2 linked regions of the Pelagibaculum spongiae genome follow. The protein of the gene in region 2 interacts with the protein of the main gene of each other region in a pairwise test. Links are inferred from orthologs where the notes say so. Each region holds a gene or a part of one and is shown on either strand. Other genes may lie near its edges. The genes, in order: mrdA and DC094_RS13320.

The links.
Region 1: the proteins of DC094_RS13320 (region 2) and mrdA interact in binary tests that used the Escherichia coli proteins (3 or more experiments, as listed by UniProt). The link is inferred for Pelagibaculum spongiae from one-to-one orthologs.

Annotation. Positions count from the first base shown.
Region 1 is NZ_QDDL01000001.1:807,366-814,654, reverse strand. Bases 2,902-5,791 are described here. They hold mrdA (penicillin-binding protein 2), read left to right. Parts: upstream 2,902-3,318; coding sequence 3,319-5,265; downstream 5,266-5,791. Other genes in these bases: rodA (rod shape-determining protein RodA), read left to right, coding at 5,262-5,791; rlmH (23S rRNA (pseudouridine(1915)-N(3))-methyltransferase RlmH), read left to right, coding at 2,902-3,112. In the rest of the region: DC094_RS03500 (glycosyltransferase family 32 protein), read left to right, coding at 1-512; DC094_RS03495 (HNH endonuclease signature motif containing protein), read left to right, coding at 1,280-2,365; more of rlmH, read left to right, coding at 2,642-2,901; more of rodA, read left to right, coding at 5,792-6,398; mltB (lytic murein transglycosylase B), read left to right, coding at 6,463-7,289. UniProt on the Escherichia coli protein: Catalyzes cross-linking of the peptidoglycan cell wall. Responsible for the determination of the rod shape of the cell. Is probably required for lateral peptidoglycan synthesis and maintenance of the correct diameter during lateral and centripetal growth.
Region 2 is NZ_QDDL01000005.1:182,470-189,928, forward strand. The notes cover bases 2,544-5,603. They hold DC094_RS13320 (penicillin-binding protein 1A), read right to left. Parts: upstream 5,301-5,603; coding sequence 2,787-5,300; downstream 2,544-2,786. Other genes in these bases: DC094_RS13315 (EAL domain-containing protein), read left to right, coding at 2,544-2,748; DC094_RS13325 (pilus assembly protein PilM), read left to right, coding at 5,573-5,603. Outside these bases: more of DC094_RS13315, read left to right, coding at 157-2,543; more of DC094_RS13325, read left to right, coding at 5,604-6,652; DC094_RS13330 (PilN domain-containing protein), read left to right, coding at 6,639-7,214; DC094_RS13335 (type IV pilus inner membrane component PilO), read left to right, coding at 7,218-7,459. UniProt on the Escherichia coli protein: Cell wall formation. Synthesis of cross-linked peptidoglycan from the lipid intermediates.

The sequences.
Region 1 (7,289 bases), on a different replicon or contig from region 2:
TTAGTTGTGATTCTAGGTCAATAACCAATGCGCTTACTACGAGTTTCAAGTATAAAAACCAAATTAGCAGATATTCTCCGTGGGTATCCAATCAAATGGTTGATACCAATGTTGCTTATAGTGGTTCGGCTATATCGCCTTATTTTCATGATCTTATTATGCAAATTAATGATGGTTTTTTAAGCAATGCTTTCCGAAAATCATATCAGGATGTATTAAAATTAACACACAAAAATAAAGGTCTGCACGGCAGTTTTATGTACGAAGATATTGCAAGCAATTTAACACCGCCGATTATTGTGATTGTTGCAGGGATTTACCCAGCGTCAATGAAGCATTTGTATAATATGGTTTCGCCACTTGAGTTTGCTTTGCCGTCACATCATTCTTTTGCTGTTAGTGGTTCACTTTTACATCTTTATGTTATCGAAGCGCTAGGTTTAGTTAAGTTGAAAGGGCTGAGCTGGGCGAAAGTGAATGCAAAACTGCAAGGAAGTATAGAAGCGCCATAAAGATATTTTAGATTGCATGTTAAGTGTTGCGTGCGGTGTAGGCGGGCGACAGCTGTATCTGTTTTATTTCTCGTTAGGCACACTTCTTTGTATAGATCAAACCAGGTTGGTTTTTTGGATGATCAGTTTTAGCCTCGAGGATTAGTTTGATGAGGTGCCTGAACAAGATGTTGCTGCTATTCATTTAGATTCCAGAATATAGAAAGTATTAAAGTCAGCGGTTGTGTGTGAAATTCGGTCGCTACGCCAGTGCCTGTGTTCTTATGTTAGGATCGAAGAAATTTTAAATTGCCTTAAACGGTTTCAATTTTTGAGATGATTTTTCTGGAGCGGAGCTACCATCCCTGGCACATAGACTCCGGCTTTTCGGCTTTGGCATCCTGCGTCGCCCTAATCTCTACATCCATGCACTTCCTATCCGGAATGACGGCTCGGAGTATGTTGTAGGCTACAGCGCTTCATTAGTCATTCTGTCATGCTCGGCATGGGAGGCGGGTATCCATAAGCAGGGGGAGCAAAACTCTAAGATTTTCCCACATCTTCACAGGTAAAGCTGAATAATTAGCAACCGGTGTATTATTTAATTCCGCAGCCCTAACGGCTCGTAATTGTCATTTTTCTATGTCTGGTAAAACATTTATTTTCATTAGTTACATATTTTTTGATCTGGCAAGGTTGCAGCATAGTTAGTAGCTAGAAAGTAATATTGTTTCTGTTAAAGTAGCTCGGTTTTCATAAATAATAATCGAGATATTAGGATGGGGATAATGCATAGATTTCCGAAAATAATGCTTGGTACATGTTTGGTGGCTTCGCTGTTTTTAACGGCTTGTGAAGACACATCAACAGATCCAACAGCGCCGGTTGATCCAACTGATCCGACAACGCCGGTCGATCCGACAGATCCAACAGATCCAACAGATCCAACAGACCCGACAGATCCGACAGATCCGACAGATCCGACAGATCCGACAGATCCGACAGATCCAACAGATCCAACAGATCCGACAGATCCAACAGATCCAACAGATCCAACAGATCCAACAGATCCAACAGATCCGCCAACGCCGACAGATCCAGCGCTAATTACTTATTATAAAGATGCGGAAAATTTGACCGGTTATGCGTTAAAGACGGCATTATTTAATATCATTAAAGATCACAGCAGCCGTAGTTATAACGCTCTATGGGACTTTTATGAGGAATATGAAATTGATAGCTATTATGAAAATGATGGTTCAATTTTAGATATGTATTCAGAAAATCCGAATGGTACAGATAGCTATAATTATGAGAAAGTAACGAATCAGTGTGGTAATTATCGTGGCGAAGGTAGCTGCTATAACCGCGAGCACTCTTTTCCTAAAAGCTGGTTTGGTGGAAAACGAGCGCCAATGAATTCGGATGTTCACCATATTGTTGCTTCCGATGGTTATGTTAATGGTAAGCGCGGCAATCTGCCATATGGTGACGTAGGCGCAGCGACTTGGACTTCTAGCAACGGCTCAAAAGTGGGTTCTGCAGCATCAAACTTAGGTTTTTCTGGTACAGTTTTTGAGCCAATCGATGAGTTCAAAGGTGATTTAGCACGCGGTTATTTCTATATGGCAACGCGCTATCAAAATGTCATTGGTAGTTGGGAAACTAATTCCAGTAATTCTAATGCGGTATTGGATGGATCTAGCGATGTAGTGTTTGAGCCATGGGCATTAAAATTACTCATGAAATGGCACAGGCAAGACCCAGTCAGTAAGAAAGAAACAGACCGAAATGCTGGCGCACAAAAGCATCAGGGAAATCGAAATCCGTTTATCGATCATCCTGAATATGTAGATGTGATCTGGGGGAATTAATTCCATCAGTGACCAAAGAGGCTGCCGAATTTGGCGGCCTTTTTTATTTTCAGGTGACCCGTCTTAGATAAGGTTGTCACTTTCGAACGCTTAATCTAGATCCTCATTTAATCCTGAATGTTGAAATTCTATTTTGATCGCAAGCAACTCTCATTGTATAGCCCGTTGCTGCGCCGTTTGCCAAAGTAGTTTCCTGACGCTGATATTTCCCCTTGAGCCAGATGCCGATTAGAATAGCGGCCTTGTCACCTTTGTTGGTTTTGACCAGATAGATTTATGCAGATCCACTTAATTGCAGTTGGCTCGAAAATGCCCGGCTGGGTAGTTGAAGGCTACCAAGAATATGCCCGAAGAATGCCTAGCGACTACCGTGTGACACTGGTGGAAATTCCAGCAGGAAAGCGCGGTAAAAACGCTGATATCAAACGTATTACTGAAAAGGAAGGTGAGCTAATGCTGGCGGCCATTCCGAAAGGTGCACGTGTAGTGGCAATGGAGGTTGGCGGTAAGAGTTGGGATACTCCAGGGCTAGCTCGGCAAATGGAGAAGTGGCACGATGAAGGCCGTGATCTAGTATTGCTGGTTGGTGGTCCAGAAGGATTAGCACCGGCATGTGTAGCTCGAGCTGATTTAAAATGGTCGCTTTCGCCTTTGACTATGCCGCATCCATTAGTCAGAGTGGTGCTTGGTGAGCAGCTCTATCGCGCATGGAGTTTGATCCACAATCATCCTTATCACAGGGAATAGTGAATAATCATTCGACAACTTGAGCCGCAACATAAACGCCAAAATACGCAAAATATACCCGGCGAGATGACTGTCGGTGCGCCACTATATGAATAGGGCGAGATAGAGCGGGATAAGTCAGATTGCTATTGTTGTCTGTTTCTGAAAAATAAGGTTGTTGAAAATATACCGGCACCGTGGGTTGCCAGGATAAAAAAGAGATTTTTGTGGCTGAGCAACATCTGAAAGACCCTAAAGAAGAACGGCGAATTGTTACCCAGCGAAGTTGGTTGGCGCTGATATTTATGCTGTTGATGCTATTAATGTTGGTTGCCCGCATGGGTGATTTACAAGTGCGTCAGTACGGCCATTTTGAAACCCTTTCTGAAAGAAATCGAATTAGTATTCAACCTGTTGCACCGCGTCGCGGCCTAATTTATGACCGTAATGGTGTACTGCTGGCGGAGAATCTACCGACTTGGTCATTGGATTTAGTGCCAGAGCGAAGCAAGGATGTTAAGCAAGTAGTCGAAGCGTTATCCAAGCTGATCGATATTTCTGAGCAGCAAAAAGAAACGTTCTTTAAGCAGCTGCGCAGGAAACGACGATTTCAAGAAGTGCAGCTTCGTGGACGTTTAACTGAGCAGGAAGTGGCTTTTTTATCGGTTAATAAACATCGGTTCCCTGAGATGGAACTCAATGCACGGCTAGTTCGTCATTATCCATTGGGCGCTGCTTTGGCACATAACTTAGGTTATGTTGGGCGAATAAACGTTGATGAACTTACTCGGCTGGATGCCACTAACTACGCTGCAACTCGTAATATCGGTAAATTAGGTGTTGAAAAACAATATGAGCCAGATCTACATGGTCAGATTGGTTTTCGTCGGGTAGAAACCAATGTTCGTGGGCGAGTGATTCGGGTTCTAGAAGAAAAACCACCGGTGCCGGGAAAAGATTTGGTGTTAAATATTGATGCTCGAGTTCAGCTGGCCGCAGTAGATGCTTTAGCAGGACGGCGGGGTTCAGTCGTCGCGATTGATCCACGTGATGGCGGTGTATTGGCGATGGTGTCATCACCCAGTTTTGATGCTAATTGGTTCGTTGGCGGGATTGATTATAAAAATTACAACCGATTAAAAAGTAATTTAGACCAACCATTATTTAACCGGGCGTTACGCGGCCAGTACCCACCAGCATCAACTTTTAAACCTTTTATGGGATTGCTAGGGTTAGAGTCAGGCACGGTAGATATCCACACTAAAATTCAGGATCCTGGCTGGTTTTCATTGCCCAATGATGATCACCGCTACCGTGACTGGAAAGCTAGGGGTCATGGTCATGTCGATCTACAACATAGTTTGTCGCAGTCTTGTGATACCTATTACTACCATATGGCTTGGCAGCTGGGCATCGATAAAATTTCAGCATTTATGGATCAATTTGGTTTTGGCCGATCTACCGGAATAGATTTAGGTGAAGAACTTTACGGTATTTTGCCGTCACGGGAATGGAAGCGAGCGCGTTATAACAAACCTTGGTATCAAGGCGAGACGGTTATTGTTGGTATCGGTCAGGGTTATCTATTGTCGACACCATTGCAATTGGCACATGCAACTGCCGCTCTATCAATGAAAGGTCAACAGTTTCAACCGCGAATGGCCAGAAAAATGCTCAATGCAGAAGGGCAAGAATCGCCGGTTGAAGTTGTTGAGAACTTGCCGATTGTATTGCAAAAGAAAAATGCTTGGAAAGCAGTCATTGCAGGAATGGAAGCGGTGGTTCATTCGTCTCGAGGAACCGGGCGGCGTGCGGCTTTAGGTGCTAGTTATCGAATGGCAGGTAAAACCGGTACTGCTCAAGTGTTTACAGTTGCGCAGGAAGATGAATATGTTGCCGAGGATGTAGCTGACCGGTTAAAAGACCATGGTTTGTTCACTGCTTGGGCACCATTAAATGATCCGAAAATTGCGATCGCAGTTATAGTTGAAAACGGAGAGTCAGGCGGTGCGGTTGCCGGGCCTGTTGCCAGAAAAGTAATGGATGCTTGGCTATTAAATCAGCCCGATCAATCCACGTTTAGTATGTTGCCAGAATCTGATCAGCAAGATGAAGTTGCTGAGCCTTCAATTGATGACGCGACTGAAGTGAACTCAAATGAGGCCAGCCAATGATTAAGGATTTCCAACGTAAACTGGATGGCCAAGCCAGCATGACCAGTACGCCGCTGTCCCATCGGCTTCATATAGATTTACCTCTATTTGGTTTGTTGTTGGCATTGCTTAGCTTGGGATTATTGGTGTTATACAGTGCTAGCAACCAGAGTCTGGCGATGATTCGAAGCCAAGGCATTCGAATTGTTGCCGGTTTATTAGTGATGATCGTGGTGGCCCAGCTTAATCCGAGAATTATTCGACAATGGGCTCCTGTGGTTTATGCCATTAGCCTATCAATGCTAGTAGCCGTTTTATTAGTGGGTGTGGAAGGCAAGGGTGCCCAGCGTTGGTTGGATGTGGGGGTTGCTCGAGTTCAGCCTTCAGAACTAATGAAGTTGGCCATGCCTTGCATGATCGCTTGGTGGATGCATAAGCGGCGTTTGCCACCAGACTTAAAGTCAGTGGCGTTTAGCTTGGTACTATTAGCATTGCCCGCAGTGCTGATTTTAAAACAGCCTGACCTAGGCACGACTATTTTGGTATTCGCTGCCGGTTTTTTTGTATTGCTGTTTGCTGGGCTGCGTATTCGTTGGCTGATTTATTCGGCAATTGTTGCGATTCCTGCAGTGGTTGCTTTCTGGTTTTTTGTGATGCGTGATTATCAGAAGCAGCGGGTGTATACCTTTTTAGATCCAGAGCGAGATCCGCTGGGTGCTGGTTATCATATTATCCAGTCGAAAATTGCGATAGGTTCTGGCGGTGTATTTGGTAAAGGCTGGACTCAGGGTACTCAGTCGCAGCTAGAATTTTTGCCAGAGCGGCATACCGATTTTATCTTTTCGGTATTTAGTGAAGAATTAGGTTTAGCAGGCATTGTGATTTTACTGACGCTTTATTTCTTGATTATCGCCCGTGGACTCTTTATAGCAATGCAAGGCCCCGACAGTTTTAGTCGCTTGCTAGGTGGTAGCATTGTCTGTACGTTTTTTGTTTATGTTTTCGTCAATATTGGAATGGTCAGTGGCTTGCTGCCGGTGGTAGGGGTGCCTTTGCCATTGGTGAGTTATGGCGGAACCTCGATGGTGACCCTATTACTAAGCTTCGGTATGCTGATGTCTATAGGTACCCATCCAAGACGGATTAGTGGTTAACCGATAATAAATTGCCAAGCCAATCAATATTGCTGGCAATCGGACCCAATACAGGGAGAAGTGAATGATTAAAAAGACTTTGGCGATTTTGCTGGCCGGTTCCATGGCCTTTGCAGCCAATGCAGATCCTCGTTCTGACTTTGTCGACACTATGGTCAATAAGCACAATTTTGACCGAGCTAAAATGCAAAGCTGGATAGATCAATCGGTTCACAAACAAAGAATTATTGACGCGATCAGTCGACCTGCTGAGGGTAAAGCCTGGTATCAATACCGCAAAATTTTTCTCGGTAAAAAACGAATCGATCAAGGTGTTGATTTTTATCAAAAGAATAAATTAACGCTTGATGCAGCAGCTAAAAAATATGGTGTCGATCCATTAGTGATTACCGCAATCATTGGTGTCGAAACCCGTTATGGCAAACATGCTGGTGGCTATCGAGTGATCGACTCTCTGGCGACTTTGGGTTTTAGTTATCCTAAACGCAGTAAATTCTTTTTATCGGAACTAGAGCAGTTCTTTTTGCTATGTCGCGAACAAGGGTTTGATCCATTAAAGCCGATGGGCTCATATGCCGGTGCGATGGGTAAAGGTCAGTTTATTGCCAGTAGTTATCGCCATTACGCGGTAGATGGCGATGGCGACCAGGTAGTCGATCTGTTTGATAACACTGCAGATGCAATCTTCTCAGTAGCCGCATATTTTAAGCGTCATGGTTGGAAGGCGGGTGAGCCCGTTGCGATCACTAGTGAGATAAACTACAAACCATGGCCCGGTCTGGTGAACAGAAAGCTCAAGCCTGATCTTATTCTGGGTGAATTAAGAGAAGCCGGTGTTCCAGATATTCCAAAGCAGTGGTCAGATAAAATGCCTGCTCGCCTGCTAGAGTT
Region 2 (7,459 bases):
GCACAGATTAGTTTTTAAAGTTTTGATCAATTTTGATTTTGTATCGCTACAAAACGTAAACTATCTAGCTTTGCCTTTTCGGCTGTGTTATCAAACCAGTAACGTCAGGTTCGGTTGTGCTAGCTTCGGTTTTACCGGGCAGTTGCTGGGGTAGTAATGGGCTCATATAAGAAAGCTCTGTATTTAATAACAATTTTATGTCTTTCAGTTTTCTTCAATGCAGTATCTGCCGAGCAGGTGATGAGATTGGAATCGGCTGAGACGGTTTATCGCCCGGGTTTTGTTGCCCGATATCTGGAAGACCCACTTGCTGAGCTAAAGCCGCGCCATTTAAGACAAGCGATGTGGCAAGAGAGCTTTCTACCTACCAGAGGATCTTGGCCAGGGTTTGGTCTGAGTCAATCTGCGTGGTGGTTGACCTTTATTCTGGATAACCAATCTAAAAATACGGAAGTTTGGTGGCTAGATATTGGCTATGCGCCATTAGACAGTCTCGAGCTTTATGTATTGAACCCGTCGGGTTACCCGGAGCTGGTTGGCAAGAGCGGTGACCTATCGGGTATTCCCAAAGCGTATCGTTCTACCGGTCATGGTTTATTCAAGCTGGATATTACGACCGGCACTCGGAAAACCTATTTCTTAAGGGTGCAATCTGACAGCTTTTTAATGCTGCCAATAAAGCTGGTTTCGACCGATCAATTGTTGACTTCTACTCGAATTGAATCTTTGTTCAAAGGCATATTTTACGGTGGCTTGTTGGTATTGATTGCTTATAACTTGCTGCTTTTTACTGCTATTCGTGACACCAGTTATTTGTTGTATGTTTTTTATAGTCTGATGATTTTTCTCAACAGAGCCAGTGTTGATGGTTTGGCATTAGAGTTTTTCTGGCCAGGTGCGGTGGAATTTAACGGCCGAATGCCAATGATCAGTCTGGGGCTGGCATTAATGCTCGGCCTAATGTTTATGGGGCGGTTTTTAAAAACTGCCTATGAAATTCCGTGGCTGAAACAGATTTTATATGGTTTTTATGCATTGCTTTCGGGCTACACATTGCTGAGCTTGTTTGGCGAGCTTCGCTTAGGTGTCTGGTTGTCTGGCCCGATTATGATGCTGTGCTTTGCTCTGGTGGTGGCGGTTGCTGTTTGGTGCTTATGGCAGGGAGATAGAGCTGCTCGATTCTTTCTAGCAGCTTGGCTGGCATTAATGCTGGGGGCGATGATTAATGTTTCAGCTAGCTATAGCTGGTTGCCGGTTAATTTATTTACCTTGTATAGCGGCCACATAGGCGCAGGAATTGAAGCAGTTTTATTATCACTTGGTCTGGCTGAAAGAATTAGCCGTGATCGGCATTTAAAAGCCAATGCGCTGCAAAAGCAGCGAGATATGGCTCAAGAATTACAGCGAGCTGAAGAACGAATGATTCAGCAGGCATTTTCTGACCATTTAACCGGCCTGCCAAATCGCGCCAGTCTGGTAGCTAGAATGCGTAGCCTGACGCTTATTGGCGGACGGTATCAATTGGTGCTGCTGCAACCCATGCGTTATCAGCAAATAAAAAATACATTGGGACATGAACAAGCTGCCAAGTTACTGGTGTCTTTGGCCGGCAGAATTAGCAATTTATTACGAGACTATCCCGGTGTTCTTAATCTAGATCGACCGGCAAGAGATGCTGCGATTGCAGTTCTTGAAGGCCCTGCTTTGGCATTTATTGTTCGTACTCGTGATCAGTTGGAGCGAATCGAAAAACGATTACAAAAACTGCAACAGCCGCAAGATATTGGTGGCATGCGACTAGACCCAGGTCTGCGCGTTGGCGTTTCTAGTTTTCCAGAGCATGCTTCCCACCCGGAATTGTTACTGCAATATGCCCATGTTGCAGTAGAGCAAGCCGAAGCAAATAATAGTTTTCTGGCCTGTTATCAAGCAGAGCAGGACCCTTACAGTGAGCGACATTTAACACTGCTGGCTGATTTATCACATGCCATTAAGCGCTCGCAATTGGTGTTGGCATATCAACCTCAGTGTGATTTGGACAGCGAGCGGATTATCGGAGTGGAAGCACTATTACGCTGGCGTCATCCTAAAAATGGTTGGGTATCTCCGGCTGAATTTATTCCGATGGCAGAGCAAGGCGGCATGATGCGCGAGTTAACCCACTGGTTAATGGAAGTTGCATTACGCCAGTTGGGAATATGGCGTGAGCGGGGAATTGACATCAGCATGTCATTAAATTTATCTGCACAAAATTTGCTGGAGCCAGATCTTCCTGAAAGATTCAGCCGTTTGTTGGATAAATATCGGTTAAACCCAAAACAGCTTATCTTGGAGATTACTGAAACTACCATGATGTCCGATCCCGATCAGGCATTGATTATTTTGAGTAAATTCCATGAGCTGGGTATTCAGTTATCGATTGATGACTTTGGAACTGGCTATTCTTCGATGGCTTACTTACGCAAATTGCCGGTGAATGAAATTAAAATAGACCGCTCATTTGTTGTTGGTATGGTGCAAGAAAAGCAAGATGCACTGATTGTTAAAACCATTACGGTGATGAGTCACAATCTGAATTTGAAGGTGGTTGCTGAAGGTGTCGAGGATCTGCAGACGATGCGTTTGTTAAGAAAAATTGGCTGTGATGTGGCGCAAGGGTGGTTTATTGGTCGGCCGGTATCAGCCAGTGAGATCGAGCGCTTAATGCTGCAGCTACCCGATGTTCATCCGGTAGCTGCTTTAAGCTGATTGTTGTTAACGCAGAGGGTTATTCAAGGTATGTCGCACTAGAACAATTCTTCTGCGTTTTGTTGTTCACCAGTTTCTGTGCCGTTATTTTCATTGCTTTGTTCGGTTTGGCTGACGGCTTCCACTTGAGTCGTTTGTTCAGGTGCATTTTCATGACGGAATGCTTCAAAAATTGCTTTTGGATCACCCGATTGCGCTAATAAACCATTTTCTGGATCAATTCTTAAGGTCACAATTCCATCAGGCTGGGTAAGTGTTGCTTCAGGTGTTTCTTTTAATGCCTGCTTCATAAAGCTAATCCACATCGGCAAAGCGGCGCGTGACCCAAACTCATTGCGACCCATGCTGCGTGGTGTGTCAAAACCGGTCCATGCGATTGTCACTCGATCGCGATTGAAGCCGGAGAACCATGCATCAATGAAATCATTAGTGGTGCCGGTTTTACCTCCAATATCCTGTCGTCCCAAACTACGTGCTCGGCGCCCGGTACCCTTGCGAATTACATCTTGTAATACTGAGGTCATTAACCAAGCATTTCTAGCATCTAACACTCGTGATGCAGCGAGTAATGTTTCCTGCTCACCTTCGTTAATTAATTTCAATTTGTTACTAGAAGGTTTTTCAAACAGTGGTTGATAGCGTGGCATTTTTAAACGATCACAAGTTAAGTCTTCGCAAGCAAATTGAACCTGTTGTTGAAATAACAGTTCGCCGCGAGTGTCGGTAATTGATTGAATCGCCCATGGTTCAACCAAAAAGCCACCATTAGCAAAAACGCTGTAACCACGAGCCATTTCAATAGGGGTTACTGAGCCTGAGCCTAAAGCTAACGACAGGTTTGCTGGTAGCTGCTGAGTATCAAAGCCAAACTTTTTAATGTGCTTGAGGGCATTTTTAACCCCCATGCTGCGTAAAATTCGAATCGATACTAGGTTGCGAGATTTATACAAAGCTTTGCGTAATCGAGTAGGGCCGCCGAATTTTCCACTGTCATTTCTTGGTCGCCAAACATCTTCCAATCCAGCATCTTTTAAAACGACTGGAGCATCGTTAATGATGCTGGCTAAAGTGAAGCCATTTTGCAGCGCTGAGGAGTAAATAAAAGGCTTAAAGCTCGAACCAGGTTGGCGGTTGGCCATAGTCACACGGTTGAATTTACTACGAGAAAAATCATAGCCTCCAACCAAGGCTTCTATGGCACCTGAGTCGGGGTTTACTGAAACTAATGCGCCATTAATTTGCGGTAGCTGCGCTAAATTCCAAATAGGTTCTGCAAAAGCAGCCCCGGGATCTTTTGTATTGGTTTTACGTTGTCGAATACGAACCACATCACCTGGTTGAATAATGTCACTGGCTGTTTTTGGTCGAGCACCAACCTTGTTGTCATCAATATAAGGTGCAGCCCATTTCATGGCTGGCCAATCTAGTTCGACAATTTCCTGAGAACCTAAAAGAATTTTTGCTGACCGCTCTGCTACTTGGAGTACCAGTGCTGGGAGCAGATCCGCAGAAGAGCCAATTCTACGAAGTTTTTTGGCTAAAACAGGTAGGTCAGGAATTTCAGATAAGGTTATTTTTGACTCTGCACCTCTCCAGCCGTGGCGACGATCATAATTGGTTAAATTATCGCGCAATGATTGGTTGGCAGCCTGCTGTGCCGTACCAATGATCGATGTTTTAACGATAAACCCGTCGGTATATGCTGCTTCACCATAGCGAGAAACTAACTTTTCACGAGCCATTTCTGCAACATGAGGTGCTTCAACTTCAATATTTAAGCTATGGTATTTGGCTGTTACCGGTTGCGCTGACGCTTGGTCATATTCGCTGCGCGTAATTTGCTCCAATGACAGCATTCTGCGCAAAACATGATTGCGTCGAACTAATGCCCCTGAAGGGTTGCGAATTGGATTTTTGGAAGAGGGTGCTTTTGGCAAGCCGGCAATCATCGCCATTTCAGCAAGCGATAACTCATTCAATTGTTTGCCGTAATAAACTTCGGCTGCCGAAGCGATACCGTATGATCGTTGGCCAAGAAATATTTTATTGAGGTAAAGTTCTAGGATGTCTTGTTTTGTGAGCTCGCGTTCAATTTTTAGTGCTAGTAGAATTTCTTTTAATTTTCGGGTGTAGGTTTTTTCACGGCTAAGGAAAAAATTACGGGCAACCTGCATGGTTATTGTACTGGCACCTTGTCGCTTTTCGCCGGATATCAAGTGAACTACTACCGCTCGAGCTACGCCGACAGGATCAACTCCCGCATGCTCGAAAAAACGACTATCTTCTGTTGCCAGAAATGCTTTAACCATATCCTCAGGAACTTGTTCCAGGCGAACAGGTTTACGGCGCTTTTCACCAAACTCAGCAATTAATTGATCATCTGCGCTATAAACACGGAGCGGTGTTTGTAACTTGACGTTTTTTAGTGCAGCTGTTTCTGGTAGTTGTGGCAAAAGATAAAAGACCGTCGAGAGGCCTGCCAGAACAACGAAAAAAGTCAGTGCAGCTGAGCCGATCAGACCGATTCTGATCACGCGACGAAAATTTATCATCAAAATCTCTTGAAATTACACAGGATAGCGACTGCATTATATAGGATTGAAATGATTTGGGGCAGGAACTATTACGCAATCAATAATGAGTTGTTGTTAGCTTTAGTGGTCGTTATCCTCGGATGTGCGGCAGCGCAAATTTTTACTGCTTCAGATTCACAAATACTCGAAATAGACGATGCTTATAGGGAATAAGCGCTTGATTCCCAGTAGTGCAAGTGTACTATTCGATGAGAAAGGCATAATCAATAAGGACTGTTGGCGGGATCAATATGTTTCCATTTCTTCGTGGAAAGCAACAACCTCTGATTGGACTAGATATCAGTTCAACTTCGGTAAAGCTGTTAGAACTTAGTAAAGTTGGCACGCGTTATCGGGTTGAAAGCTACGCAGTAGAGCCTCTGCCACCAAATGCGGTGGTTGAGCGTGATATCAAGGACGTCGATGGAGTTGCTGAGACTGTACGTAAGCTGATTGACAGAGCTAGGCCTAATGCAAAAGGGGTCGCAATAGCAGTAGCTGGATCAGCCGTTATAACTAAAGTGATCCAGATGGAAGCGGGTCTCACTGAAAATGATATAGAAAGTCAGATAGCGGTAGAAGCAGATCAATACATACCTTATCCACTCGATGAGGTGAGTCTAGATTTTGATGTCATGGGTTCAAACCCTAAGGACGCATCAAAAATGGATGTGTTGTTGGCTGCATCTCGAAGCGAAAATGTTGATAGCAGAGTTGCTGCAGTTGAAATTGCTGGATTAACTCCTTTGGTTGTTGATGTTGAAGCTTATGGTATGGAGCGAGCTTTCCACCTCGTTGCAGATCAATTGCCTGGTCGAGGTGAAGGTCAAACCATCGCAGTAATGGATGTAGGTGCAACCATGTCTACACTTTCTGTGCTACATGACCGTAAAACTACCTATACCCGGGAACAGGTTTTCGGAGGTGCTCAGCTTACTGAAGAAATTCAGCGTCGTTACGGTTTATCGTATAGCGAAGCGGGTATGGCTAAAAAGCAAGGCGGATTACCTGACGATTATGTGCCTGAAGTTTTAGAACCATTCAAGGAAGCAGTGGTTCAGCAAGTGACGCGTTCTCTCCAGTTCTTCTATTCATCCAGTCAATATACTGAGATTGATCAGATTGTTTTAGCAGGTGGTTGTTCTTCAATCGCTGGCTTGGATGATTTGGTAGAAGAAAGAATCGGTACCCCTACAGTGGTTGCCAATCCGTTTGCTGAGATGTCGTTGTCCTCCAAAGTTAGCGCTCAGGCACTCAGTAATGATGCCCCTGCGTTGATGATCAGTTGTGGACTGGCGCTAAGGAGTTTTATCAACGATGGCAAGTATTAACCTTCTAGACTGGCGCGAAGATCGGCGAGATAGGCGGAAGAAGGAATTCATCACTGTCCTCGTCAGCGTAGTGGTTGTTTGTCTAATGCTACTGTTTCTGACTCATATGGTTTATGAGTCATGGATTGACGGTCAGCGTCAGCGAAACAATTATCTTAAAAATGAAATTTCAGTATTGGATCGGCAAATTCGAGAAATTCGGGAGCTGGAAGACCAGCGTCGTCAACTCGAAGATCGCATGAATGTGATTCAAAAGCTGCAATCCAGTCGGCCTCAAGTTGTTCGATTATTTGATGAAATTGTTCGGGTCATGCCGGATGGTGTTTATGTCACTAAAATCGAACGCAAGGGAAAGCTGATTTACCTTGAAGGTCGTGCTGAGTCGAATACGCGGGTTTCTCGCTTAATGAGAAATATCGATGAGTCTGATTGGTTAGATAAACCAGTACTCAGCGTAATTCGTGAAGCTAAAGGTGGCCAAGGCGGTGCAAGTCGCGAGTTCCGTCTGACCTTACGTGAAGGTCAGCCTGAGCAAGAAAACTCAGAAGCGGAGCGGGGGTGATAAATGGCAATTGACTTAAAAACCTTTGGCGATGAACTCAATAACCTGGATCCACATCCAGGAAATTGGTCAGCAGCGGTAAAAACTTTTTTTATCATTCTTGCTGTAATTGTTGTATTGGCGGCTGGTTATTACTTTGTAGTTCAAGATCAAGGCGCTAAATTACAACGTGAGCAAAAGCAAGAGCAGACGCTACGTACTCAGTTTGAGGCCAAACAGCAGAAAGCTGCCAACATCGATTTGTA